3 regions of the Citrobacter sp. U14242 genome follow, and region 1 is predicted to be linked to each of the others. Evidence: predicted binding sites of a transcription regulator. Region 1 holds the regulator's gene; each other region holds the start of a gene.
What was found. The regulator PhoB, encoded in region 1, activates phosphate uptake and scavenging genes when phosphate is short. The targets are predictions, from matches to a motif close to CTGTCATAAAACTGNCNNAT.
Positions count from the first base shown of each region.

Region 2: the regulator PhoB is predicted to act here: its motif matches at 4,725-4,744, upstream of kdgR (DNA-binding transcriptional regulator KdgR).
Region 3: the regulator PhoB is predicted to act here: its motif matches at 5,739-5,758, upstream of uvrB (excinuclease ABC subunit UvrB).

Region 1 is NZ_JBKGLW010000003.1:279,560-289,491, forward strand. It holds gene ACLJXE_RS06325 (LysR family transcriptional regulator) at 1-664, shown strand, start outside; gene malZ (maltodextrin glucosidase) at 658-2,475, opposite strand; gene proY (proline-specific permease ProY) at 2,616-3,989, opposite strand; gene brnQ (branched-chain amino acid transporter carrier protein BrnQ) at 4,070-5,389, opposite strand; gene phoR (phosphate regulon sensor histidine kinase PhoR) at 5,797-7,092, opposite strand; gene phoB (phosphate response regulator transcription factor PhoB) at 7,143-7,832, opposite strand; gene sbcD (exonuclease subunit SbcD) at 8,023-9,225, shown strand; gene sbcC (exonuclease subunit SbcC) at 9,222-9,932, shown strand, end outside.
Region 2 is NZ_JBKGLW010000009.1:175,450-185,381, forward strand. It holds gene proQ (RNA chaperone ProQ) at 1-17, shown strand, start outside; gene prc (carboxy terminal-processing peptidase) at 37-2,085, shown strand; gene htpX (protease HtpX) at 2,278-3,159, shown strand; gene ACLJXE_RS16700 (MFS transporter) at 3,207-4,580, opposite strand; gene kdgR (DNA-binding transcriptional regulator KdgR) at 4,756-5,547, shown strand; gene ACLJXE_RS16710 (YobH family protein) at 5,653-5,892, opposite strand; gene mgrB (PhoP/PhoQ regulator MgrB) at 6,057-6,200, shown strand; gene ACLJXE_RS16720 (YebO family protein) at 6,275-6,559, shown strand; gene ACLJXE_RS16725 (DUF2627 domain-containing protein) at 7,198-7,341, shown strand; gene cspE (transcription antiterminator/RNA stability regulator CspE) at 7,354-7,563, shown strand; gene ftsI (peptidoglycan glycosyltransferase FtsI) at 7,783-9,528, shown strand; gene rlmA (23S rRNA (guanine(745)-N(1))-methyltransferase) at 9,592-9,932, shown strand, end outside.
Region 3 is NZ_JBKGLW010000008.1:191,570-201,501, forward strand. It holds gene moaD (molybdopterin synthase sulfur carrier subunit) at 1-40, opposite strand, end outside; gene moaC (cyclic pyranopterin monophosphate synthase MoaC) at 33-518, opposite strand; gene moaB (molybdenum cofactor biosynthesis protein B) at 521-1,033, opposite strand; gene moaA (GTP 3',8-cyclase MoaA) at 1,053-2,042, opposite strand; molybdenum cofactor riboswitch at 2,030-2,175, opposite strand; gene yvcK (uridine diphosphate-N-acetylglucosamine-binding protein YvcK) at 2,464-3,372, shown strand; gene uvrB (excinuclease ABC subunit UvrB) at 3,488-5,509, opposite strand; gene ACLJXE_RS15045 (ABC transporter ATP-binding protein) at 6,278-7,000, shown strand; gene bioD (dethiobiotin synthase) at 6,966-7,664, opposite strand; gene bioC (malonyl-ACP O-methyltransferase BioC) at 7,657-8,412, opposite strand; gene bioF (8-amino-7-oxononanoate synthase) at 8,396-9,553, opposite strand; gene bioB (biotin synthase BioB) at 9,550-9,932, opposite strand, start outside.

The DNA of each region.
Region 1 (9,932 bases):
CGAGAAACAAGCGTTACAGCTGAGCGCAGGCTGGGAAAAAGAACTGGCAATAGCGCTCGATGACTCCTTCCCCTTTGCCACATTGCTACCCATTATTGATGAATTTCATGCGCTTAATAAACAAACCCGTCTCAACTTTACCCACCATACGCTGGCGGGTTCATGGGAGGAACTGACCCACAACGGGGCAGATATTATCCTCGGCGCAATTAATGAACCGCCCACATCCGCCGCCTGGTCCTACAAAATGCTCGGCACGCTGGACAATGTCTTTGTCGTCGCCCCAGGACACCCGCTGGCGAGCGCGCCTGATGACCTGACGAATGAGCAATTGTGCCTGCACCGGGCAATTGTTATCAGCGACAGCGCTCGCTTTTGCCACCCGTTACAGACCAACCTGATGGATGAACAGGCGCAGATTCGCGTCGATGATTTCCACAGCAAGGTGATGCTGTTGCGGGCGGGAATGGGCTGTGGATTTCTTCCCCGCCACATTGCCAGCCCATGGATTGCCAGCGGTGAGCTGGTGGAAAAAACGGTTATCTCATTTCGTCAAAAAGACGTCGCCTATATGGCGTGGCGCAATAACAGCGACGGGCTGGCGCAGCGCTGGTGGCGGGAAACGCTGCTGACCAGTGAGGAAATTACGCGTTTGTATCAATGACTCATCCAGACTGAAGCCGATATTGCGGGCAGCATCAGGATATCATCGACGAGTTGGCCTTTGCCCTCTTTGTGCTGCCATTGACTGACATCGAGCAACGGTGAGGCTGGCAGCACGACTTCACAAGCGTCACCGCGATTGATCGCCACCAGCACGCGCTGTCGGTTCAGTACCCGCACAAACACCACCACGTTGTCCTCGGCATAAATCACCTGACAACCGCCATGGCGTAACGCCTGGTTACCGTGACGCATTTTTGCCAGCCGTTGGTATAACGCCAGCAACTCGCTATCCTGCTTTTCCTTTTGCCACGGGAACGGCTTGCGGCAAAACGGATCGTTATTCCCGTCCAGCCCCACTTCATCACCGTAGTAAATACAGGGAACACCAGGCCAGGTAAACAGCCATACCACTGCCAACGGCAGGCGCGCAACATCTTTGCCCAACAGCGATTTAAAGCGGGCGGTATCGTGGCTGTCGAGCTGGTTGAACATGCGCAACTGCTGCTGATGCGACAGACCCGCGCGGTAGTTATCCATCCACGCCATACAGGTCTGGGCGTCAATCGACTGCGGATCGTAAGAGATATCGGTGTTGGCGAGAAAGCCCCAGACAGGAAAGGTAAAGCCGCGATAGTTCATGGCGGCATCTTCAGCATCAGCCTGTAGCCACTGACGGGCATCGCCAAAATGCTCACCCACCACATACGCTTCTGACTGCGTTTCTTTCGCCGCCTGGGTAATCCCAGCCACATGCTGCAGGTTGTTACGTGCGCCACCCGCCTCGCCCAGCATATGCACAACATCCAGTCGCCAGCCGTCCATACTCCAAGGTGCTTTTAGCCAGTGCCGAACAATACTGTCTTCGCCACGATAAATTTCATTCACCAGGCTTTCAGAGGAAAAGTCCAGTTTGGGTAGGCTTGAGTACCCCAACCAGTCCAGCGCAACCCCATCATCAGAAAAATGGTACCAGTCGCGCCAGGGGGAATCCGGATTATGGCACGCTCCATCCGTCCCGCGATGATGCCGGTCAAACCAGGCATGTGAGTCGCCGCTATGGTTAAAAACACCGTCCAGAATCAGGCGCATCCCCTGCTGTTGCGTGTTCTGCCGCAAACGCAGCAACGCCCGATCGCCGCCAAACTGCGGATCAACATGGCGATAATCTTCGGTATCGTATTTATGTACACTTGGTGCGGTAAATACCGGATTCAGGTACAGCGCCGTTACCCCTAACGTTTTCAGATACGGCAGTTTCTCGCTGATGCCGTCCAAATCGCCGCCATAAAACGTCGAGCCTCCTGCCTCTGCAGTCAGCGGTTCTTCCCAGTCACGCTGCACAATATCCTGCCCGGCGGCGTGGTGATAATAGACATTATCCGGCCCCGCATCACGCGACTGGCTGCGGGCAAAGCGGTCCGGGAAAATCTGATAGAAAACCTGGTCAGCCACCCATTGCGGACCGTTGTCCGGTACATCGACGGCAAACTGCTCCAGACGCGCAGGCGGAAAGCGGTTGAATCCCTGCGGGGTGAACCACAATTGACGATCGAGCCAAAGCAATTTAAAGCTATAGCGTCGACGGGGCTGCCCGCTGGTAAGATCGATCGCCGCGCGCCATGCGGTGACACCAGGGTGCGGTTGACTGCGCTGTTTGTGCATGCACAGGGAAATTTCTTCGTTATCGTTTTCAGCGCGTAGCGTCACGCGCTGAGGAGGATTTTCCCCTGCCAGCCATAACGTAATCGTCAGTTGATCTTTGTTTTGCTTCACAAATGGGGCAACCGGAAGGTGCCAGGCGTTCAACATCACGTATCCCCTTTGATGATAATGACGACACCTTGCCATAGCGAAGTGCAGGATCACTCATCATCTTAACGTTTATTGGGGGAGGAGTTCGGGGGAGGAGATGTTGCCGGGTGTCGACACTGTCTTACCCGGCAAACAAATTACTGTACTTCAGCCAGTTGACGCTCGCGGCGGCGTTTGAATACCCAACCTGCCAGCAGCAGGATAATCCACGCAAAGCCAACATACAGCGAAATACGGGTATCCGGATGGTAGCCGATAAGCCCGATGATAAAGACCAGGAAAATCAGACCAATCACCGTCGTGACCACGCCGCCAGGCACTTTAAACGTCAGCGCTTTGACTTCTTCCGGCGGCAGACGACGACGGAAGGCAATCTGCGACAACAGGATCATGATCCACACCCATACCGTGGCGAACGTTGCCAGCGAAGCGATCACCAGGAAGACATTTTCCGGCATGATGTAGTTTAGATATACCGCAAACAACAGCGCAATCGTCATCACCATCACTGTTACCCACGGCACGCCGCGGCGCGAGGTTTTAGCGAACATTTTTGGTGCACTACCCTGCTCAGCCATACCGTGCAGCATACGGCCTACACCGAAGACATCAGAGTTAATGGCTGACAGCGACGCAGTCAGAACCACAAAGTTGAGAATGCCTGCCGCAAAGGTAATACCCATGTGCTGGAATGTCAGGACGAACGGGCTGCCGTCTGTGCCGACCTGGTTCCACGGGTAGATAGACATAATGACGAACAGCGTCCCCACATAAAACACCAGAATGCGCATGGGGACAGAATTGATTGCGCGCGGAATAGATTTTTCCGGGTCTTTTGCTTCACCCGCGGTAATACCAATAATCTCAATCCCGCCGTAGGCGAACATCACCATTTGCAGCGACATCACCATCCCGAGCCAGCCGTTGCTAAAGAACCCGCCGTTACTCCACAGGTTATGGATGCCGGTCGGTTGCCCGCCGTTGCCAATCCCCCAAATGATAATGCCGAAACCAGCAACAATCATGATGATGATGGTGGCAACTTTGAAGAACGAAAACCAGAATTCCAGCTCACCAAACACCTTCACGCTCATCAGGTTAATAGCGCAGATAATCAGCACGACACTGAGTACCCAAATCCAGTGCGGTACGGCCGGGAACCAGACGCCCATGTAAATACCGAAGGCTGTCACATCGGCAATGGCGACAATCAGGATTTCAAAACAGTAGGTCCAGCCGGTAATGTAGCCAGCCAACGGTCCGAGGTTTTCCTGCGCATAGCGCGAGAAAGAGCTGGCTGCGGGGTTATGGACTGACATTTCGCCCAGCGCACGCATAATAATGTACGCCGCGACGCCACCGATAATATAGGCCAGCAACACGCTCGGCCCCGCCATTTTGATGGCATCGGCTGAACCGTAGAACAGCCCGGTACCAATTGCTGAACCTAGTGCCATAAAGCGAATGTGCCGGGTGCTCAGCCCACGCTTTAGCTTGTTATTACTTTCCATCGATTCCTAACCTGTTAACACAATAAAAAACCACGGGGCCATATTAATAGCCCCGTGGTTAAAACTTATTGTCAGTGATATTAGTGTGCGCTGGAGGTCACTTGTCGACCCGCTGCGCGATCCCAGATAACGGCCAGGACCACCATCACGACTGTTGGCATCAACCACGCCAGCCCTTGTTCTGCCAGCGGTAAACGCTGGGTCCAGGCTGGTAAGACATCGCCAATTGCAGAAGCTTTAATGCCATCAAGGATACCAAAAATCAGGCTGATAAACATCGCAGGTGCAATGACGCGGGAAGAATTATGCCACCATGAGCGGGTAAAACTTAATACAACCAGTGCGATACATGGCGGATAGATAGCCGTCAGCACTGGAATAGAGATCTGAATCAGATGGCTCAGGCCAAGGTTAGAGACCACCATGGAGAAGCCGCCAAGGATAAACACCAGCGTACGATAAGACAGTGGAACATACTGTGCGAAGAACTCGGCGCACGCACAGGTCAGTCCAACCGCAGTCACCAGGCAAGCAATGAAAATCAACGCCGCCAGCAGGAAGCTGCCTGCACCACCGAAGGTGTGCTGAACATACGCATGCAGAATTGCCGCACCGTTAGCAGATTGATCGACCAGCGTCGCACTGTCTGAACCCAGGCGGAACAACGCGAGGTACAGCAACGTTAAGCCGATACCCGCCATCAAACCCGCCCAGACGGTATAACGCGTCAGCAGACGTGCTTCGGTAACGCCACGCGAGCGAGCAGCGTTCACGATAACAATACCAAAGACCATCGCACCCAGCGTATCCATCGTCAGATAGCCGTTCACAAAGCCATTCGAGAATGCTGCGTTTTGATAGGCTTCCATCGCATTGCTGATCGGGCCCGCTGGCCAGACAATCGCCGCCACGGAAAGCACAACCAGTGCCAGAATTTTCAACGGAGCCAGGAAGTTGCCCACGGTATCCAGCAGTTTGCCGGGATACAGTGACACCAGAATCACAATCGCGAAGTACACCACGCTGTAGATGAACAGCGGCAGCGCGGAATCACCGGTCAACGGTGCAATCCCAACTTCGAACGAAACCGTTGCGGTACGCGGCGTGGCGAATAATGGCCCCACGGCCAGATAGCAGACGGTAGCCAGCAGCAGACCGGCAACTTTACCGATAGGCGTGCTCAGGCTGTCCACGCCGCCGCCTACTTTCGCCAGTGCGACCACGGTAAGTACCGGAAGGCCTACGGCGGTAATCAGGAAGCCAAAGGCTGCAGTCCAGACGTGTTCGCCTGCCTGCAAACCAACCATTGGGGGGAAAATAATGTTACCTGCACCAACGAACAGTGCAAATGTCATAAATCCCAGAGCGATAATATCGCGCGATTTTAACTGATGGGTCATAAAGTCTTACTGCCTGTGGATGTGGTGTTGAAAACGTTTAATTTTCTGCCTTTCCCCGCGGGATGATACAGCGGAATTTTTAAGCAACTCCAGCGGGAAATTCTCCCTGCATGGCGCGGCGAAGAATAGTTTTTCGATTTACCGCGTAAATGCAGTCGGTATGACAGCATTTGATGCGCAATTTAAACGCTTATAACGTTTTAAAGCAAGGTGGGATCTAAAAACCAGAACAATATAGCGATATGAAAAATTGAGCCAGCACAAAACACCATTCCCTGGAAAAAGACATGGGTAATCATGCGAACAAAAAACAATCAAACGTCGTAAAATTCAGGATCTATTTATTGACTGCAACAAAAAAAGCCAGCTTGCGCTGGCTTTTGGAAAGATAAGCTTACGAATACGTTTCAACCGTTATTTTTGGCAATTAAACGTTCCGCAAGCACAAAACTAAAACGTGTTCCTTTGCCTGGGGTACTGTCTATATTCAAACGGCTGTCGTGATGATGCAGAGCATGCTTCACAATCGCCAGTCCTAATCCGCTCCCCCCCGTTTGTCGGGATCGCGCTTTATCTACACGATAAAAACGCTCAGTCAGACGTGGAATATGCTCAGCAGCAATACCCGGACCGTTATCTTCCACGCTAAACTCCGCTCCCGACGCCACATGCTGCCAGCGTACGGTAATATGCGTTCCCGCAGGCGTGTGATTCACCGCGTTATACACGAGGTTTGAGATTGCGCTACGCAGTTGTTCTTCGTTGCCCCGCACGTTCAGTTGGCTATCAACATCAAAAGTAAACGTGTGTTTATGCTGGCTCAGCGTTTGTGCTTCGTGTTCAACCACGCGCAGCATCATCGGTACATCCACCTTTTCATTGAGCATCATCGTCGGTGCAGCTTCAATTTTCGACAGTGTCAGCAACTGCTTCACCAGCCCTTCCATACGGTAGGTTTGCTCACGCATGGTATGCAGCGCTTTTTCTCGCGTCGTCCCTTCCAGCGGATGCTCCTGCATCATCTCCAGATAACCTTGCAGCACCGTCAGCGGTGTGCGCAGCTCATGGCTGGCGTTGGCGAAAAAGTTACGCCGGGAACCTTCCAGTTGGTGCATCTGCGTAACATCACGCGCCACCATCAGCAATTGCTTATCGGTGTAGGGCATTACACGAATTTCCAGATGCCGTCCGGTATTGAGAACCAAGTTGATCGGCCGACTAAAATCGCGCGTTTTCAGGTATAAAGTGAATTCCGGGTAGCGCAGCAGGTTAAGAATGTTTTGCCCGCTATCATCCGGCCAGCGTAACCCTAAAACCTGCTGTGCCAGTCCGTTACACCAGAAAATCCCGCCTTCTTCAGTGGTCAGCACCACTGCGTCGGGCAGTGATTCGGCACCGCTGCGAAAACGTTTAATGAGGTTACCCAATTCGCGACGGCGCTTTTTGTTACGCAACTGCATTTGATGCAGGCCGTAGAGCAGTGGCTCCCAACTGCCACGCCCCGGTGGAGGCGTCATACTCCTGTCGACCCACAGCCACCAGGACAACCGCAATAAATTCCAGAAATGCCAAATAAGCAGACCCGTTACCGACGCCAGTAAAAACCAGGGTAGATAACCAAAAAAAGCGCTAAGGATAAAAGCCGGTATGCAGCAGAGGATCAGCTCCAGTACCAGCCTTTTCCATGACAATCGTTCAAGCAAACGTCACACTCCATTTACAGCCTAATCCCTCAGGCTCTTATTACCTGCAGTCAGAAGCGAGTCGAAAAGCGATATCCCGTCCCGCGTACCGTCTGCACCATACGATCATGCCCACTATGCTCCAGCGCTTTACGCAATCGACGAATATGTACATCGACCGTCCGGTCCTCTACATATACGTTGGTTCCCCACACATGATTGAGTAATTGCTCGCGGCTGTAGACACGCTCAGGATGGGTCATAAAGAAATGGAGCAATTTGAATTCGGTAGGTCCCATATCCAGCGGGTCCTCACCGGTCATCACACGGTGCGAGGTAGGGTCAAGACTCAGCCCCTGCATCTCGATAACCTCTTCCACCGCCATGGGGGAAATACGTCGTAATACGGCTTTAATACGCGCCACCAGCTCCTTCGGAGAGAACGGCTTAGTAATATAGTCATCCGCGCCGGTTTCCAGTCCCCGCACACGGTCTTCTTCTTCACCGCGCGCCGTCAGCATCATCACGGGGATATCCCGCGTCATCGCTTCACGCTTGAGGTGTTTAATAAACTGTAGACCCGAGCCGCCGGGAAGCATCCAGTCAAGCAGGACAAGATCCGGCCAGGGTTCATTAAGTTGGTTCACAGCACTGTCATAGTCTTCGGCTTCTACGGGTTGAAAACCGTTTTGCTCGAGCACGAAGCAGACCATTTCACGAATTGGAGCTTCATCTTCTACGACCAGAATACGTCTCGCCATGATTTGCCCTGTTTATAATTAAATCGTTTGCCATCAATACCGTGGCATTATGCGTCACTTTTATGACAGATTTATGAAAAGATAGTCCAGGTTTAACGCAGCCAGGCGAATTATGACAGCCCGGAAACAAGATATTACCGCCCTTGCAAGGTTATAATCTCCGCCATCGTTTTTTTGTCATGGAACTCTTATGCGCATCCTCCACACGTCTGACTGGCATCTGGGCCAAAATTTCTACAGCAAGAGCCGCGCCGCTGAACACCAGGCCTTTCTCGACTGGCTGCTGGAAACGGCACAATCCCATCAGGTGGATGCCATTATTGTGGCAGGCGATATTTTTGATACCGGTTCACCGCCAAGCTACGCCCGCGAGCTCTATAACCGTTTTGTTGTCAATCTACAGCAAACAGGCTGTCATCTGGTCGTGCTGGCAGGAAACCATGACTCCGTTGCCACACTCAATGAATCCCGCGATATTCTGGCGTTCCTCAACACCACCGTCGTGGCCAGCGCGGGCCATGCACCGCAAGTGCTACTTCAACGCGACGGCATGCCGGGCGCGATCCTCTGTCCGGTTCCTTTTTTACGCCCACGTGACATCATTACCAGCCAGGCGGGGCTAACCGGTCACGAAAAACAGCAGCATGTATTAGGTGCAATCACCGACTATTACCAACAGCAATATCAGGACGCCTGCGCGCTGCGTGGCGACCAGAATCTGCCGATTATTGCGACAGGACATCTGACCACCGTCGGTGCCAGTAAAAGTGACGCCGTACGTGATATTTATATTGGGACGCTGGATGCTTTTCCGGCACAAAATTTCCCACCAGCGGATTACATCGCGCTGGGACATATTCACCGGGCACAGGTCATCGGCGGTACAGAACATATTCGCTATTGCGGCTCCCCAATTGCACTCAGTTTTGACGAGTGCGGCAAAAGCAAATGCGTCCACCTGGTGAGCTTTGAAAACGGTAAGCTGAGCGCCGTTGAAAACCTCATCGTGCCAGTAACCCAACAGCTTGCCGTGTTGAAAGGCGATATAGCGACGATTAGCGCACAGCTGGAACAATGGCGTGACACGCAACAGGAACCGCCGGTGTGGTTAGATATAGAAATCGCAACCGATGACTATCTGCACGATATGCAGCGCAAAATCCAGGCCCTGACCGAGGATTTACCGGTAGAAGTCTTATTGGTGCGTCGTAGCCGTGAACAACGCGAGCGCATCATGGCCAATGAACGACGTGAAACGTTGAGTGAATTGAGCGTGACAGAGGTATTTGACCGCCGTCTGGCGCTGGAAGAACTCGACGATCCACAGCGTGAGCGCCTGAATCACCTGTTTAACACGACCTTACACACGCTCGCCGGGGAGACCGAAGCATGAAAATTCTCAGCCTGCGTCTGAAAAACCTCAACTCCCTGAAAGGGGAATGGAAAGTTGATTTCACGGCAGAGCCTTTTGCCAGCAACGGGCTGTTTGCCATCACCGGTCCAACCGGTGCCGGGAAGACCACCCTGCTGGACGCCATTTGCCTCGCGCTGTACCACGAAACACCACGACTCAATACCGTATCGCAGTCGCAAAATGACCTGATGACCCGCGACACGGCGGAATGTCTGGCCGAAGTTGAATTCGAGGTCAGAGGCGAAGCCTATCGCGCATTCTGGAGTCAGAACCGCGCGCGCAATCAACCAGAAGGTAACCTGCAGGTTCCGCGTGTCGAACTGGCTCGCTGCGCCGATGGCAAAATCCTCGCCGATAAAGTTAAAGACAAGCTGGAAATCACTGCCGAACTTACCGGGCTGGACTACGGACGCTTTACCCGTTCTATGCTGCTGTCTCAGGGGCAGTTCGCTGCTTTTCTCAATGCCAAACCGAAAGAACGCGCCGAGCTATTGGAAGAACTGACGGGGACCGAGATTTATGGACAAATCTCCGCCATGGTGTTCGAAAAACATAAAGCGGCGCGCACTGCGCTGGAAAAGCTACAGGCGCAGGCCAGCGGTGTTGCCCTGCTCGCCGCAGAGCAGGTGCAGTCACTGACAGAAAGTTTGCAGGTACTTACTGACGAAGAGAAACAGCATCTTACC
Region 2 (9,932 bases), on a different contig from region 1:
AACACCTGGTGTTCTGAAACGGAGGCCAGGCCTGGCATGAACACTTTTTTTAGGCTTACTGCGTTAGCTGGTCTGCTTGCATTTGCAGGCCAGGCACTCGCTGTGGAAGACATCACGCGTGCCGATCAACTCCCCGTTTTAAAGGAAGAAACCCAGCATGCGACGGTGAGTGAACGTGTGACATCACGCTTTACGCGTTCACATTATCGCCAGTTCGATCTGGATCAGGCGTTTTCGGCGAAAATTTTTGACCGCTATCTGAATCTGCTCGACTACAGCCATAACGTGCTGTTGGCGAGCGATATTGAGCAGTTTGCCAAAAAGAAAACCGTCCTCGGTGATGAACTGCGTACCGGCAAACTCGATGTCTTTTACGATCTCTATAATCTGGCGCAGAAGCGCCGGTTTGAACGTTACCAGTACGCATTAAGCGTACTGGCACGTCCAATGGATTTCACCGGTAACGACAATTTTAACCTTGATCGGAGTAAAGCTCCGTGGCCGAAGAGCGAAGCAGAGCTGAACGCGCTGTGGGACGGTAAGGTTAAATTTGACGAACTCAGCCTGAAGTTGACGGGTAAAACCGATGCTGAAATCCGTGAAACACTGACACGTCGTTACAAATTCGCCATCCGCCGGTTGGCACAGACAAACAGTGAAGATGTGTTCTCACTGGCGATGACCGCGTTTGCACGCGAAATCGATCCGCATACTAACTACCTGTCTCCACGTAATACTGAGCAGTTCAATACTGAAATGAGCCTGTCTCTGGAAGGTATTGGCGCGGTTCTGCAAATGGATGATGACTACACCGTCATTAACTCCATGGTTGCAGGTGGCCCGGCAGCTAAGAGCAAAGCGATAAGCGTTGGCGATCGTATTGTTGGCGTCGGTCAGACCGGTAAAGGCATGGTGGATGTGATTGGCTGGCGTCTGGATGATGTTGTCGCGCTGATCAAAGGACCAAAAGGCAGCAAGGTTCGCCTTGAAATCCTGCCGGCAGGTAAGGGCACCAAGACACGTACTGTTACGCTGACGCGTGAGCGTATTCGCCTGGAAGACCGTGCCGTTAAAATGTCGGTGAAAACCGTTGGCAAAGAAAAAGTCGGTGTTCTGGATATTCCGGGTTTTTATGTTGGCCTGACAGATGATGTCAAAGTTCAACTGCAGAAACTGGAAAAACAGAATGTCAGCAGCGTGATTATCGATCTGCGCACCAACGGTGGTGGAGCACTGACCGAAGCCGTATCGCTTTCTGGTCTGTTTATACCTTCTGGTCCGGTGGTTCAGGTTCGCGACAACAATGGTAAAGTGCGTGAAGACAGCGATACCGATGGCGTTGTTTACTACAAAGGCCCGCTGGTCGTGCTGGTTGATCGCTTCAGTGCCTCGGCATCAGAGATTTTTGCCGCGGCGATGCAGGATTACGGCCGTGCGCTGATTGTCGGTGAACCGACGTTTGGTAAAGGCACCGTACAGCAGTATCGTTCTCTGAATCGTATTTACGATCAGATGCTGCGTCCGGAATGGCCGGCACTGGGTTCTGTTCAGTACACCATTCAGAAGTTCTACCGCGTTAATGGTGGCAGCACGCAGCGTAAGGGCGTAACGCCGGATATCATCATGCCGACAGGTAATGAAGAAACCGAAACCGGTGAGAAGTTCGAAGATAACGCGCTGCCGTGGGACAGCATTGATGCTGCAACCTACACTAAGTCCGATAACCTGACGCCGTTTGGACCGGAATTGCTGAAAGAGCACAATGCGCGTATTGCGAACGATCCTGAGTTCCAGTACATCATGAAAGACATTGCGCGTTTCAACGCGATGAAGGATAAGCGCAACATCGCCTCTTTGAATTACGCCCAGCGTGAGAAAGAGAATAACGAAGATGACGCAATGCGTCTGGCACGTATCAACGATCGGTTTAAGCGAGAAGGTAAGCCGTTGCTGAAGAAACTGGACGATCTGCCGAAGGATTACCAGGAGCCAGATCCGTATCTGGATGAAACGGTGAAAATCGCGCTCGACCTGGCGCATCTTGAAAAAGAAAAGCCAGCGGAACAGCCCGCGACCAGTCAATAACGTCAAACAGGCACAAGAAATTGTGCCTGTTTTTTTAACAAACGCATGAAGTCGTCAGTCTGATACGTTAAAATGTAAAGTTGTGTCTTTCTGGTGACTTAGCACCTAGGCATGCTTGAAAATAGCCGTAAGACCCATACGATATGGGTAATCGCATAGTGCGTTTTGTTAAATTGAGGTTAAAAGAAAATTATGATGCGAATCGCGCTCTTCCTGCTGACGAACCTGGCTGTGATGGTCGTTTTCGGGCTGGTATTGAGCCTGACAGGGATCCAGTCAAGCAGCGTTCAAGGCTTGTTAATTATGGCACTGCTGTTTGGTTTTGGTGGTTCCTTCATTTCGCTGCTGATGTCCAAATGGATGGCGTTAAAGTCCGTTGGTGGAGAAGTTATTGAGCAGCCGCGTAATGAGAGAGAACGCTGGCTGATGAATACGGTAGCGACACAGGCTCGTCAGGCCGGGATCGCTATGCCACAGGTGGCTATTTACCATGCGCCGGATATTAACGCGTTTGCTACCGGCGCACGCCGGGATGCTTCGCTGGTAGCCGTTAGTACTGGCCTGCTGCAAAACATGAGCCCGGATGAAGCTGAAGCTGTTATTGCGCATGAAATTAGCCACATTGCCAATGGCGATATGGTTACCATGACGCTGATTCAGGGGGTAGTGAACACCTTTGTTATCTTCATTTCGCGTATTCTTGCGCAGATTGCCGCTGGTTTTATGGGCGGGAACCGCGATGAAGGGGAGGAAAGTAACGGCAATCCATTAATCTATTTTGCCGTGGCGACGGTCCTGGAGCTGGTGTTTGGTATTCTGGCGAGCATTATTACCATGTGGTTCTCACGCCATCGTGAATTCCATGCGGATGCAGGTTCTGCAAAACTGGTTGGTCGTGAGAAGATGATTGCCGCATTGCAGCGTCTGAAAACCAGTTATGAGCCGCAGGAAGCGACCAGCATGATGGCGTTCTGCATCAACGGTAAATCCAAATCGTTGAGTGAGCTGTTTATGACTCACCCACCGTTGGATAAACGTATTGAAGCGCTGCGTAGTGGTGAATACCTGAAGTAGTCCGTGGTAAACGAAAAAGCAAAAGCGCGTCGAAAGACGCGCTTTTTTTATGCATTAATCCGGGGTTGGGTTATGCGTAATCCGCTAACAATTGCCGCAACAGTTGCCAGGATGCCCGCAGTAATCAGCGAGACGTGCGTGCCGCTGTCGCCAAACTGGTTTAGCATCAATGCAACCAGCGCTGCCCCGGTACTTTGTCCAAGCAAGCGTGCCGTTCCCAGCATCCCGCTCGCACCGCCACTGCGTTCACGTGGTGCGGAGGTGATGATGGTGTGATTATTCGGTGACTGGAACAAGCCAAAACCCGCACCGCATAAAATCATCGGCCAGATGATATTAAAATCAGAAGGTGCGGCAGGCAGTAGCACCAGCGAAAATAACCCGCTTGCCATGACGGCCATCCCCAGCGCACCTAAAAGACCCGCATGAACGCGTTCAATCAGATAACCAGCCAGCGGCGCCATGACCATGGTTGCGAGCGGCCACGGGGTCAGTAGTAACCCTGTTTCGACTTCGCTACGATCCAGTACGGTTTGTAAAAAGAAGGGCAAGGAAACCATCGCCAGCATTTGCGCGCTGAATGAACATATCGACGTACAAATTGAGAGTGAAAAAAGGGGGATCCGTAGCAGATCAACCGGTAGTAACGGTACTGGCAGTGCGAGCTGACGACGGATAAAAAAGAAACCTACCACGATGAGGCCTACGAGCTCAGCACCAATTAACGTAAGTGATTGCCCTTGTGCAAAACCGCTAAGTGCGGTGATTAGCAAACCAAACGTTAGCGCATTCATCACCGCGCTGGGCAGATCAAAACGTGGCTTATTGCTACGCGGTGTATTAGGTGGCAGGAAGCGCATGGCCAGCAGCAACGCGATAATTCCCAGTGGGACGTTAATCAGAAACAACCATTTCCACGAGGCAATAGAGAGGATCGCTGCTGCAATAGTCGGGCCTGCTGCTGAGGAAACCGCCACGATAAAGGAGTTGATCCCCATGCCTCGCCCAAGCTGACGTTGCGGATAAATCAGGCGAATGAGTGCTGTATTTACGCTCATCAATGCCGCTCCGCCGAAACCCTGAGCCACACGCGCCAGTGTTAGCATGTGCAGCGAATCGGAAAGGGCACAGAAAAGTGATGCGAGCAGAAATACCACCAGTCCGCACTTGTATATGCGTCGGTAGCCAAACATATCACCCAAAAATGAGAGTGACAGGAGTGATACGACAATTGCGATTTGGTAGGCGTTAACGACCCAGATTGAGCTGGCCGCGGAGGCCTGAAGATCGGTGGCAATCGTCGGCAGGGCAACGTTAGCAATTGCGCCGTCCAGTACAGCCATAGAGATGCCAATAACAATGGTTAAAATTGCACCGTACCGCTGGGGCAATGGCAGGCCATCAGCCTGATTTTTTTCCATAGGAAGTCAATTTTGTCGGAAATTATGATGAGAATAATAATTTTAGCATTGATATTCAGGCGTTAGGTCGCAGATTTGTAACTAAGTGAGCAAAGACAGATTGCGACGGCTGGTACGTGAAATTATAATAAAAACCGGTTCTGATTTTTATAAAACACTCGCAATGAGGTGGTAAATGGCTATCGCAGATCTGGATAAACAACCCGATTCTGTATCTTCCGTGCTGAAGGTTTTTGGCATCCTGCAGGCGCTGGGTGAAGAGCGCGAAATTGGTATTACCGAATTGTCACAACGCGTCATGATGTCTAAAAGCACCGTTTACCGCTTTTTGCAGACCATGAAAACGCTGGGTTATGTGGCACAAGAAGGCGAGTCTGAGAAATATTCCCTGACCCTGAAACTATTTGAGCTGGGCGCGCGTGCATTACAAAACGTTGATCTGATCCGTAGCGCTGACATCCAGATGCGCGAGCTTTCGCGTCTGACCAAAGAAACGGTACATCTCGGTGCGCTGGATGAAGACAGCATTGTCTACATCCATAAAATCGACTCGATGTACAATTTGCGCATGTATTCCCGTGTAGGTCGTCGTAATCCGCTGTACAGTACCGCCATTGGTAAAGTGCTGCTGGCATGGCGTGACCGCGATGAAGTGAAACAAATTCTGGATGGTATTGAGTACAAACGCAGTACCGATCGTACAATCACGAACACCGATGAGTTGCTGGTATTGCTGGACAAAGTCCGTGAGCAGGGCTATGGCGAAGACAACGAGGAGCAGGAAGAAGGACTGCGCTGCATAGGTGTACCGGTATTTGATCGTTTCGGTGTGGTTATTGCAGGTCTGAGTATCTCATTCCCGACGCTGCGTTTTTCTGAAGAACGTTTGCACGAATATGTCGAAATGCTGCACACTGCAGCGCGTAAGATTTCAGAGCAAATGGGTTATAACGATTACCCGTTCTGATTTTAACGCGTTGCGATATGCAAAAAACCCGATACAGCGTATCGGGTTTTTTACGACCTGACGCCGTAGCCGGAGCAAATAACATACTGACTTTTTGCTGCTATATTAACCGTTATCGATAACTACAGTGCTTTTCCTCAACAGGGGACAATCTGACAGGCCAATGATGCCGCTGTTGGTATGGACGTATTGCGCGGTGCTGGTCCCACGGGCGGTCAGATACTGACATTGCAGGCCCAGACCTGCTGCAGTCTCCTTACTTCCTATCAAAACGCCGTAGCCACTCAGTAATAAACCGATCCAAACCAGAGCGAGCAACACAATAGCGCGGATAATCAGACGCATTACAACCTCTTATCTTTTCTCGTTATTATTAGATTAGCCCGTACATGGGATGAAACAAGTGAATCATTCCTAAAAACATTTAATGCCGTTACAGTTAACTTAGGGTTTAGGTAACTCATGATAATTTATCAACATAAGCTGTAGATTCGGAGAGTGGAGTTGGAGTGAAAAAAATTCGATGGGTGGTCCTGATAGTTGTCGTGCTGGTATGCATACTGATGTGGGCGCAGGTGTTCAACATCATGTGCGATCAGGACGTACAATTTTTCAGCGGAATTTGCGCCATCAATAAATTTATTCCCTGGTAAGCGCATTTCAGTAACAGTTGATTACCTTCTTGTGCGGCAGTGGTAAACTACGCTGTCTACATTGAGGTGGTGAAATGAACGAAGTTTTGAATTCTGGCGCGTTGAGTTTTGCGTCTTTAGCGGTATCGGTGGTGGTTCTGGTCATCGGGCTTGTATTGTGGTTTTTCATCAATCGGGCAAGTTCGCGTACCAACGAGCAGATTGAACTGCTTGAGGCGTTGTTGGATCAGCAAAAACGACAGAACGCATTGCTCCGTCGTCTTTGTGAAGCTAACGAACCGGAAAAAGCAGAAGAGCCTGCTGCGGTGCAAACTCAGGATAAAGATGATGACATCATTCGCCTGGTAGCCGAACGGTAGTAAACAGAAAGACAGGGTGAGAGTCTGTAGATGCTATTCTCAGATGCTTCATCCTGTCGTCAACGATATCAGATTATTTTCTTCTGCAACAATCCAGCAATTACTGCGTTGGCACACGTGGAACCTGCGTTTTTCCAGATGCGCTGACCAATTAATATCTTATCTCTGATTCGACATAAATATAATTATCCATAGATTAATAATATGATTGTGTCATTTTTGTGATACCGATCGTTTTATTATCAGCGAAACGTTTCTCTTGCTTTTTTTTGTGCGTTGTCATCATTCTTTCATTATTTTGGTGCAAAACCAGAATGCTGATCTCATTTTTATGCTTGTGATATTTTATGCATTACTAAGCATAAAAAATGATATCTGGCAGAGGCCGTGACAGATAATCTGGAACAGTTCAACCTTATGAGCTATGGTAGAAAAGTCCCTGCTACGGCGCAGGCCAGCCGGGGCAAGGGTGAGAGGCGGGGATATATCTCTACCTGGCCTGGCGCATAACTGTGCAGTTGTTGTTTGATGAACTGCGGGATTTGTGCGACCGATCGAGACACGTTTAAAAATGGCTTGCCATTATTAACGTTGTATGTGATAACACGGTTTGGGTTAAACGAGGTACAGTTCTGTTTATGTGTGGCATTTTCAGTAAAGAAGTCCTGAGTAAACACGTTGACGTTGAATACCGCTTCTCTGCCGAACCTTATATTAGTGCCTCAAGCAGTAATGTCTCAGTTTTATCTATGTTATGCCTGCGGGCGAAGAAAATACTCTAAGGAATTTTGCAAATGGCAAAGATTAAAGGTCAAGTTAAGTGGTTCAACGAGTCCAAAGGTTTTGGTTTCATTACTCCGGCTGATGGCAGCAAAGACGTGTTCGTACACTTCTCCGCTATCCAGGGTAACGGCTTCAAAACTCTGGCTGAAGGCCAGAACGTTGAGTTCGAAATTCAGGACGGCCAGAAAGGTCCGGCTGCTGTTAACGTAACAGCTATCTGATCGATACCACTTATTTGAAGCGCTCAGGCGCAACCAATTCAGATATAAAGCCTCGCTTATGCGGGGCTTTTTAATTCAAATTACGTCAAAATATTTCTGAATGCCTCTCCATTAGTGCTTTGTTGCAAAGGCGTGATGTTCGTAGCATTGTTTTTCCCGCTTTCTCCCGGTAATTCCCGTTAAATCAGTCACCTGAAAAACTATCATGCTGGAGCCCCGGTGAAAAAGAAAAACGACGGCGATGCGCGCAATTTTACTCCCGTACGTTTTGCCCTGCTTTGTGTGGCAATATTGTTGAGTCTGGGATTGTTGCTTGGTCGGGTTGCGTGGTTACAAATCGTCACCCCAACAAGTCTGGTCAAGCAGGAGGATATGCGTTCGTTACGTGAAGTCACCATCGCCTCACCGCGCGGGATGATTACCGACAGAGAAGGACGTCCCCTCGCAGTAAGCGTGCCAGTGAATGCAGTTTGGGCCGATCCCAAGACCATTATAAGCAAGGGGGGCGTGGGTTATAACGAGCGTTGGCAAGCACTGGCCAGAACCCTGCATCTGTCACTCAGTTCACTGGCGGAACGTGTAAACAGTAACCCTACCGGGCGTTTTATCTATCTGGCACGACAGATTTCCCCACAGCAGGCAGAGTGGGTCGATGATCTTAATCTCCCAGGGATCAATCTGCGCGAAGAATCCCGCCGTTTCTATCCCGCAGGTCATGTGGCGGCGAATCTCATCGGCTTTACGAACATTGATGGACAAGGTATTGAAGGCCTGGAGAAAAGTTTCAACAGTCAGTTGATGGGTAAACCCGGCTCTCGCCTTGTGCGCAAAGACAAGTTCGGGCATGTGATTGAAAATATCACGGAAGTGATGCCGGTTCCCGCGCACGAATTGCAGCTCAGTATTGATGAACGCCTGCAGACGGTGACTGAAGATGCGCTGGACAATGCCGTGACATGGAATAAAGCGGATTCTGGTGCGGCGGTGCTGATCAGTATTGCCACCGGTGAAATCCTGTCGATGGCGAGTTTTCCCGATTTTAACCCTAATAACCGCGAAGGCGCGGTACTGGATGATTTCCGCAACCGTGCAATTAGTGACACCTTTGAGCCTGGCTCAACCGTCAAACCATTAGTGATCATGACCGCTCTCCAGCAGGGGATTGTGCAGCCTGACAGCGTGATTGATACCCACCCCTTTAATGTTGATGGTCATCGTATCCGCGACGTCGGGTTTTACCCTGAGCTATCGCTTACCGGTATTTTGCAGAAATCGAGCGATACCGGTGTGTCGCACCTTTCGCTGGCAATGCCGGTACAGAAACTACTGGATACCTATAAAAGCTTTGGCTTCGGTGATCCAACCGGCTTAGGTCTCACCGGAGAAAGTAGCGGCTTAATGCCTCAGCGACGTTACTGGAGCGATTTGGATCGCGCGACCTTTGCATTCGGTTACGGGTTAATGGTGACACCGCTCCAACTGGCACATGTCTATGCCACTATCGGCAGTTTTGGCGTCTACCGACCGCTTTCAATTACACGTATCGACCCACCGGTGATAGGAACCCGCGTAATGCCAGAAGCGCTGGTGCATCAGGTTGAACATATGATGGAGAGCGTTGCGCTACCCGGCGGAGGTGGGACCAAGGCTGCGGTGAGGGATTATCGTGTTGCGGTGAAAACCGGGACGGCAAAAAAAATAGGCGATGACGGTAAGTACGTCGACAAATACGTGGCTTATACGGCAGGGGTTGCCCCTGCCAGTGATCCGAAATTCGCGCTGGTCGTGGTGATAAATAACCCACAAAACGGCGCTTACTACGGCGGTGCGGTATCGGCCCCGGTGTTCAGCCAGATCATGGGGGATGTCCTGCGTCTGGAAAATGTGAAACCCGACGGGATGCCAGCCGATTCTGACCATCTGCTGGTGATGCACGGTAGTAGCCAGACCTCGCCGTCGCTGTAAGTTATTTTCGCGGGGCGCGAATCGCGTTACACTTGCGCCCTTAAATCACCAGCCGGAGTTGTCATGTCGTTTTCCTGTCCCCTTTGTCATCAGCCTCTTACTCAAGCGAATAACAGTTTTGTGTGCCCTGGACGGCATCAGTTTGACGTGGCAAAAGAGGGGTATGTCAACCTGATGCCGGTTCAGCATAAGCGGTCGCGCGATCCGGGTGACAGTGCGGAAATGATGCAGGCTCGCCGGGCATTTCTGGATGCCGGGCACTATCAACCGCTGCGCGATGCGATTGTGAATGCGCTCAGCGAGACGCTGGGAACAAGTGATGTGTCGATTCTGGATATCGGCTGTGGAGAAGGGTACTACACCCACGCTTTCGCGGATGCGATAGCGAATAGCTCGACCTTTGG
Region 3 (9,932 bases), on a different contig from region 1:
CCAGTTCTCGCACCTGGGCAAAGAAAAGAACCTTAATCATGTGCATCCACCTTAAAATCCCCCGACTTGCCGCCGCTTTTTGCCAGCAGACGTACCGGACCAATCACCATATCCTTTTGTACGGCTTTGCACATGTCGTAAATGGTCAACGCCGCTACGGAAGCCGCCGTTAATGCTTCCATTTCAACGCCAGTTTTTCCCGTCAGCCGACATAGTGTTTCAATGCGGACACGGTTTTGCTCCGGTTCAGCCAGCAGGTTGACTTCAACCTTGCTGAGCATCAGCGGATGGCACAGCGGGATCAGATCCCAGGTACGTTTGGCCGCCTGAATACCCGCAATGCGGGCCGTAGCGAAAACATCACCTTTATGATGACTGCCATCGATAATCATCGCCAGCGTTTCACTGCGCATGGTCACGAATGCTTCAGCTCGCGCCTCGCGTACAGTCTCAGCTTTGGCAGAAACATCCACCATGTGCGCTTCGCCAGCGGCATTAATATGGGTTAATTGCGACATACTTATTTCTTCAAATGTGGGTGGAAGTTACACGGACGTGTACGGGCATCGAGCTGCGGCGCAATAATATTTTCCCAGGCGGTACGACACGCTTTGGTCGACCCTGGCATGGCGAAAATCAGCGTCTTATTTGCCACCCCGGCAACCGCACGAGACTGCAGCGTCGCCGTACCAATCTCTTCAAAGGAGAGCATGCGGAACACTTCGCCGAAGCCTTCGACTTCTCTGTCAAACAGCGGCAGCAGCGCTTCCGGTGCCTGATCGCCTTCGGTTAAACCGGTACCACCGGTAATGAGCACCACTTGCACATCGTCACTGGCAATCCACGCTGAAACCTGGGCGCGAATCGCATAGCGGTTCTCTTTGACAATCGCCTTATCAACAATCTGATGACCCGCTTCCAGCGCAGAGTCGCGCAGATAATGGCCGGAAGTGTCGTCATCTTCGCCTCGACGGCTGGAAACGGTAAGAATAGCAATGCGTGTCGGGATAAATTCAGCGCTTACCTGACTCATGAGAAACTCCTTTTAGCGATCAGCCGCCAATGTAAGATAAGTTTTGCGTAATACCGGTATTATTCTGATGCAGGAAATGGGTCTGCTTTTTCTCCAGCAACGCGGCAGAGATACGTTCTTCAAGCGCAGACTGCTGGGCGTCGTCTGTCAGCAAATCACGCAAGTTCACCCCGCCTTCACCAAATAAACACAGATGAAGTTTGCCGACGGATGAAACACGCAGGCGATTGCAGGTGGCGCAGAAGTCTTTCTCATAAGGCATGATAAGACCAATTTCACCGGCATAATCAGGATGACAGAAAACCTGAGCCGGACCGTCGCTGCGCTGGCGTAACTGGTGGATCCAGCCGCGCTTAAGCAGTTCATCGCGCAGTACCTGCCCGGAGATATGGTGTTTGCGAAAGAGAGAGCTGCCCTCACCCGTTTCCATCAGTTCAATAAAACGTAGCTGAATCGGCCGCGGTTGAACCCAGGCCAGGAAGGTATCCAGTTGATGATGGTTTACATCGCGCATCAACACGGTGTTGACTTTCACTTTTTCAAAACCGGCATCGAAGGCGGCGTCAATCCCCGCCATCACCTGCTGAAACTTATCCTGCCCGGTAATAGCGTGAAACTGACGTGCATCGAGACTGTCGACGCTGACGTTGAGTGCCGTCAGCCCGGCATCGCGCCATGCAGCAGCATCGCGCGCCAGACGATAACCATTGGTGGTTACCGCAATCTGACGGATAGCGTCGTTTTCACGTACAGCAGCAATAATGTCGGTAAAATCGCGACGCAGTGACGGTTCGCCACCTGTCAGACGCACCTTTTCCGTTCCCAGACTGGCGAACGCACGTGTGACGCGGCGAATTTCATCAACGGTCAGAAAGCCGTTATTAGTCACGCCACCAGGCTTATAGCCATCTGGCAGACAGTAGGTGCAACGAAAGTTACACACATCGGTAATCGACAAACGCAAGTAGTAAAACTTACGCGCGAATGCATCGGTAAGTTGAGAGCCCATGTACACCTTTCCAAATACGGGAGGCGAAGTCATTTCTTCCTGCGCCCTGGTGACAATCGTATTCACGTATCGTCACGGCCAAAGCACCGTATCATTTGACCCAGGTGCAGAGGCTAGAGTGTTTATACTCGTCATGCTTTGAGTACATTGTGGTTATGCCGATACTAGCGTGTAAATGACACTTTTGCCATGTACACTTTCGCTGTATAAACATATATATAGCGACATGATCGTGCAATTTCGCTACAGAATAAGCAAAAACCATGGTTTTGCATTGATATACATCATCTTGCTATCAGGTGGATGTCGTCAGAAAGTGGTAGATCGCAGAAAATTATTTTCTGCGATGACGACTGGATAATTGCTGAAAATACGCTATTTACGTTATTGTAACGCCGATCAATTGATATCAGGAATAACTATGCGCACTCGTACGCTGGCAGATCTGGATCGCGTTGTCGCTCTCGGCGGAGGGCATGGATTAGGACGCGTTCTGTCGTCACTTTCCTCTTTAGGCTCACGCCTGACGGGCATCGTCACGACCACCGATAACGGTGGTTCCACAGGGCGAATTCGCCGTTCAGAAGGCGGTATTGCCTGGGGAGACATGCGGAACTGCCTCAACCAGTTAATTACCCAACCCAGCGTCGCATCGGCGATGTTTGAGTACCGTTTTGGCGGTAATGGCGAGCTTTCCGGCCATAACCTCGGAAATCTGATGTTAAAGGCGCTCGATCACCTCAGCGTGCGGCCTCTGGAAGCCATCAATTTAATTCGCAGCCTGCTAAAAGTTGATGCGCATTTAATTCCCATGTCAGAACTGCCGGTGGACCTGATGGCGCTGGACGATCAGGGACATGAAGTGTATGGCGAAGTAAATATCGACCAGCTCACTACCCTGCCACAAGAATTAATGCTCTCACCTAAAGTTCCCGCTACGCGAGAGGCAATTGAAACCATCGCAGAAGCGGATCTGATCCTGATAGGACCGGGGAGTTTTTATACCAGCCTGATGCCGCTACTGCTGCTTGACGAACTGGCGCAGGCCTTGCGTCGTACGCCGGCTCCAATGGTTTATATCGGCAATCTGGGACGTGAACTCAGCCTGCCTGCCGCCAGCCTGACGCTTGCCGATAAGCTGGCTATCATTGAGCAATATGTTGGTAAGAAGGTGATTGATGCGGTGATTGTAGGGCCAAAAGTCGATGTTTCGGCCGTGACCGACCGCATTGTGATTCAGGATGAACTGGAAGCCAGCGATATCCCCTATCGTCATGACCGTCAGTTGCTGCATAGCGCGCTGGAGAAAGCGGTGCAGGCGTTAGGTTGAACGTATTTGCCTGATGCGCTGCGCTTATCAGGCATACAAAACGCTCTGCGGCACCAAACACAGCCTGGTGCGCTTATAGGCCGGATAAGGGATTCATCCCGCATCCGGAACACGCTTACGATGCCGCGATAAACAACTCACGCAACTGATGCAACTGGTCACGGATCTGGGCGGCCTCTTCGAACTCAAGGTTCTGCGCATGCTGCATCATCTGACCTTCTAACTCGTGAATCTTCTGCTGCAGCGCTTTCGGCGTCATATCCAGCTCAACAACCTCGGATTTCGCCCCGGCACGCGACTTCCCTTTGCCTTTCGCTTTGGTCTTCGCAATATTCTGACCCAACGCCAGAATATCAACGACTTTCTTGTTCAGCCCCTGTGGCGTAATACCGTGCTCTTCGTTATACAGTTGCTGCTTCTCGCGACGACGTTCGGTCTCACCAATGGCCTTCGCCATCGATGCGGTAATTTTATCGCCGTAGAGAATCGCTTTACCGTTGATGTTACGTGCCGCTCGACCGATGGTCTGGATAAGCGATCGTTCCGAACGCAGGAACCCTTCTTTGTCCGCATCCAGAATCGCCACCAGAGAGACCTCTGGCATGTCCAGGCCTTCTCGTAACAGGTTGATACCCACCAGCACGTCAAACTCGCCCAGGCGCAAATCACGAATGATTTCCATGCGTTCCACGGTATCAATGTCGGAGTGCAAATAGCGCACCCGCTCGCCGTGTTCTTCGAGATATTCGGTGAGGTCCTCCGCCATCCGTTTCGTGAGTGTCGTCACCAGCACGCGTTCGTTAATCGCCGCGCGAGTGCGGATCTCAGACAGCAGGTCATCAACCTGCGTCGCGACCGGACGAACTTCAATTACCGGATCCAGCAGCCCGGTTGGTCGCACCACCTGATCGACCACGTCATCACCGGATTTCTCCAGCTCATAATTGCCCGGTGTCGCTGAAACATAAATGGTTTGCGGTGCCAGCGCCTCGAACTCTTCAAACTTCAGCGGACGGTTATCCAGCGCCGACGGCAGACGGAATCCATATTCAACCAGCGTCTCTTTTCGTGCCCGGTCGCCGCGGTACATCCCACCAATTTGCGGAATCGTTACGTGGGATTCATCCACCACCAACAGACCATCGGCAGGCAGGTAATCAAACAGCGTCGGCGGCGGCTCGCCCGGACCGCGTCCGGACAGATAGCGTGAATAGTTTTCAATACCCGAGCAGTAACCCAGCTCGTTCATCATTTCCAGATCGAACTGCGTACGCTGGCTTAAACGCTGTTCTTCCACCAGCTTGTTGTTCGCCAGCAGGATTTTGCGGCGGTCCGCCAGCTCAACTTTAATTTCTTCCATTGCCTGCACAATACGTTCGCGCGGCGTCACGTAGTGGGTTTTCGGGTAAATGGTGAAGCGCGAAATAGTGGATTCAACCTGCCCGGTTAGCGGGTCGAACAGCGACAAGCGCTCAACTTCTTCATCAAACAACTCGACGCGCAGTGCAATATCGTCAGATTCGGCTGGAAAGATGTCGATCACCTCACCACGCACGCGGAACGTCCCGCGCTGGAATGCCTGATCGTTACGCGTGTATTGCAGCTCAGCAAGCCGACGCAGGATCGCGCGCTGGTCGATAATCATCCCCACCGTCAGGTGCAACATCATCTTCAGATACAGATCCGGATCGCCCAGACCATAGATCGCGGAAACCGAGGCCACCACCACCACATCCCGCCGTTCAAGCAGAGCTTTGGTCGCCGACAAACGCATCTGTTCAATGTGTTCGTTTACCGACGCATCTTTCTCGATAAACGTATCAGAGCTCGGGACATAAGCTTCCGGCTGATAATAGTCGTAGTAGGAGACGAAATATTCCACTGCGTTATCCGGGAAAAACTCTTTCATCTCGCCATACAACTGGGCTGCGAGGGTCTTGTTAGGGGCCAGCACCATAGTCGGACGCTGTAAGTCCGCAATCACATTGGCGATAGTGAATGTCTTCCCCGACCCCGTCACCCCGAGCAGCGTCTGATGCGCCAGACCATCCTCCAGCCCTTCTTCCAGGCGACGAATCGCCTCAGGCTGATCGCCAGAGGGTTTAAAAGCGGAATTCAGTTTGAACGGTTTACTCATGGGCAGTTACCTGAAGCAATGGGCGGGCAGGTGTGTAATTTTACTCGCAGCAGTATATTTTGCCAGTAAAATATACTGGATGAAAAAACAGTAACGCGCCAGATTATTTCTGTTACGCCATCAGAAAGCCCGTCATAGCAGGCTAAAATTTTGGCACTGGCGAGATAAAACACCAGTAAAAATGTGTTATCCCCAAACCAATGACTTTTTTAACATTTGTCAAGACGGCAGATGAAAGTTTTATGGCAACGCATGACGCTTCTGCGACAGCCATTGCTTTTATCTAACATTCTGAATTTCAATAACTATTCTCTCGAGCCGTCTTTCGCATCAATTTAGTCGCAGGCCGCGTCTTCTCTCGCTTACATTGTGTTTTCTAACTCTAATACACAAGGTTATCCACAGGAATAGTGGATAACTGCCTCCAGCCCGTGCTGACTGCCGCCTGGCAAAAACACCGACTTGCTCTTTTCGGGTGGGATAAAAAACAATTATCGCCATTTTTTTATATTTATCAGCTAACGCAGCCCTGGACGCAGCCGAGATCTTGCTCGCATTTTCACCATTTACCTGCCTGCACCATCCCGACGCGACCAGGCACTGGCAATGTGCACAAAATCAAGTCAGGTCGTTAAAAGCCAGACATCGCTGCCGGTAGATCACGCTATCCCGCTGTTTTTCGTGTAGTTCCCTTTTCTGGCAAGAGATTTGCAATTTTCTTCTGCTCCCCGGCCTGTCGGGCGGATAACATCATGATGGAGAAAACCTATGTTGAGTCTTCGTGCGGTGAATCACTATTACGGTAACCAGCACACGCTATGGGATGTGGATCTCGACCTGCAACCCGGCAAGTGTACCGGTGTGCTGGGACTTCCGGGGATGGGGAAAACAACGCTTGCCAATTGCATCATCGGCAATTTGCCGATTGAAAGCGGTACGATGGTCTGGTATCAGGCTGGGGCACCACCGTGCGATCTGCGGCCAATGGCAATGGTCAACCGTATCGCCCTGGGTATTCGCTATGTCTCACAAGAACGGCGTATTTTTTCGCAGTTGACCGTCGAGGAAAACCTGCATATTGCGCGTAAAGCGATCGGGGAAAACGCGGCGATGACCGGCAGCGATATATACCGCCTCTTCCCACAGTTGTACAGTCTGCGTCAGACCAAAGGGGGGGTCTTATCAGAGGATGATCAGCACCAGCTCGCGCTCGCCAGCGCACTGGTTACACGCCCACGCCTGCTGATCCTCGATGAGCCTACGCGAGGCACGGGCCAGGCGTATGTTCACAAATTGGGCAATCTGATCGTGCGCCTGAGCCAGGAGTTGGGTATCGCCATTATGCTCGCAGAACAAAGCCTGCCGTTTATTCGTCGGGTCGCGGATTGCTATTGCCTGTTACATCGCGGACGCAATGTGGCCCAGGGACAACTGGCGCAGCTCAACGACCCGTTTCTTAACGACTGGATGGCACCAGAGGCAAAACGCTAAGGTCGAGATAGTGACCTGTCGTTGCGCGTTCTGGCTCGTCTTCCAGCCAGGGAATTTCCCCCAGCAGCTGGGCCGGAATCGCGCGCTTCAGCGTTGCCATATATTCAGCATGGCGTTTCCCTGGTGGAGCCACATCATTGGCAACCCACCCCGCCAGCGTCACCCCCGCCTGTTGTACCGCTTGCGCAGTCAGAATGGCATGGTTGATACAGCCAAGCTTGACGCCAACCACCAGAATCACCGGAAGTTGTTCTGTTTGTACCCAGTCAGAAAAACTCAGCGTGGGTGAAAGCGGCGTAAACCAGCCGCCAGCGCCTTCCACCAGCACCCAGTCGGCTTGCATTTGCAGTGCCTGTAAACCAGCAGACATCACTGAAGCCAGAATCGGTCGCCCTTCATCAGCGCTGATGATATGCGGTGACGTGGGTTCGGCAAAGGTATAGGGATTGATTGCCGCATAGTCCAGTGCCAGCGTGCTGTTACGTTGCAACGCCAGGGCATCGCTGTTACGCAAACCGTCCACCGTCATTTCACTGCCCGACGCAACCGGCTTATAGCCAATGGTCCGATAGCCCAGTTTCCCAGCAGCCTGCAGCAGCGCACAGCTGGCGATGGTTTTACCGACTTCGGTGTCGGTCCCGGTGACAAAATACGTTTTAGTCACGTTGAATCACTCCCAAAAAAAGATGATACGTCAGCGGGTATTTCCCCTGCTGCTGGGGCCAGGCTAACTGAAGCTGGTGCAGCTGTGAGCGAGTCAGCACGCGCTGCTCGCGTCCATCATGGAGATGCGTCGCACCGATCCCTTTGAGCGAGCGCATGGCGCTCAATGCGTCGTCAAACCACAGTGTCACCGTATGAAGCTGATACTCGACGTCCCAGCCATGCAGAGCCTTTTCAAGTTGCTCCACGGGCAAGAAACGGTTGATGTGCTCCCGGTCATCCACCGCCTGCCACGCCCGGCGTAATTCCGGCATCGAGCCGTGCGCCAGCGTACTAAATGCCACCGTGCCTCCGGGGCGCACAACCCGGCAAAGCTCGTTTAACGCCCCGCGTAAATTATCACACCACTGAACCGCCAGATTGCTCCATGCCAGGTCAAAAGTGGCGGCGTTTTGTGGGATGGCTTCAATATCCGCCAGCAGATAGTGGTGGGCGGCATTTTGCCGCTGTGCCTCTGCCAGCATTTGTTCAGAAAGATCCAGTGCGCTGACTTCGCTTCCCTGCTCACGCCAGTAGCGACTCATGCGCCCAGGGCCGCACCCCGCATCCAGTACCCGTGGGAAATCCCGTTCGCCAAGCAGCGTCAGCAAGGCATCGGCGCTTTGGCACTGTAGCCCGGCATGTTGTTCATAATGGGAAGCGGCGCGCCCAAAGGCGGCAGCAATGGCCTGTTTATTGACCTGTGCCATGCAGCACCTCCAGTAAACGGTCGATATCCTGGCATTCATGAGCCTGCGTCAGCGTCAGCCGTAATCTGGCGGTGCCGACCGGTACCGTAGGAGGCCGGATAGCTGTCACCCAACAACCTTGAGCGCGTAAAGCTTCCGCCAGTTGCAGCGCTTTATGATTATCGCCCACGATCAATGGCTGGATGGCACTGTCCGAATTTGCCAGCGTGAAATCCGGAATGTCCAGGCCGGCACGAAAACGTTGGATCAACATCGCCAGTTTTTCCCGGCGTTCATCGCCCTCACGACTGCGGATCACCGCCAGCGCAGCACGTAAGGCCTGCGCCTGCGCCGGAGGCATACTGGTGCTGTAGATCAGATGACGGGCAAACTGCAGCAGATAGTCAGCCACACTGTCAGAACACAGTATTGCCGCACCGCTGACGCCAAATCCTTTTCCGAACGTCACCACCAGCAACTCGGGCTTAACCTGCTGTTGCCAGCACGATCCGCGGCCTTCTTCACCAGTGACACCAATACCGTGCGCATCATCCACCAGCAACCAGGCCCCCTGGCGTTGCGCTGCGGCATGGATATCCGCCAGCGGCGCGCTATCGCCATCCATGCTGAACACGCCTTCGGTCACCACCAACTGTTGTCCCGGACAGGGGGCAGACAGCAGACGAGCCAGATGTTGCGGGTCGTTATGGGGAAAACGGCGTAACGCGGCGGGACTCAGGCTGGCCGCTTCCAGCAACGAAGCGTGGCTGAGGCGGTCGGCGACAATCCGGTCATCTTTGCCCATCAACGCGGTGATCACCGCCTGGTTGGCAGCAAAGCCGGAGATGAACAGCAATGCGCGTGAATAACCCAGCCATTGCGCTAACTCCTCTTCCAGCGCCTGATGCGCAATGGAATAACCGCTGACGTGACCAGAGCCGCCGCTGCCGACGCCAAACCGTTCCGCCCCCTGCTGCCACGCGCACACAATTTGCGGATGGTGACTTAGCCCAAGGTAATCATTGCTGGAAAAATTCAGATACTGACGACCGTCGGCCTGCAGCCAGCGCCCGGCTCCCTGCGTCACTGCATAACGCCGACGCAAGGCATCGGCAGAACGACGCGCCGCCAGCGCATCGTCAATTTTTTGCTGCCAGGTCATACGGTGGCCGCGTTGTAGTAGTCGTCGGTATCCGGCGTGCGCAGGGCCTGTTCCAGGCGCTGTTGCTGTTCGTTATCGCCCGCCAGCACTGCCGTTTGCTGTGGATTCAGACCCAGCTTGCGAAACAGCAGCAGGTCTTTATCTTCGTTTGGATTCGGCGTAGTCAGCAGTTTGCAGCCGTAGAAAATCGAGTTGGCCCCGGCCATAAAACACATTGCCTGGGTCTGTTCGTTCATCTGTTCGCGTCCTGCGGAAAGGCGCACGTACGAGGTCGGCATCATGATACGCGCCACCGCGATGGTGCGGATAAAATCAAACGCATCCACATCGTCGTTATCCGCCAGCGGCGTGCCTTTTACTTTCACCAGCATGTTGATGG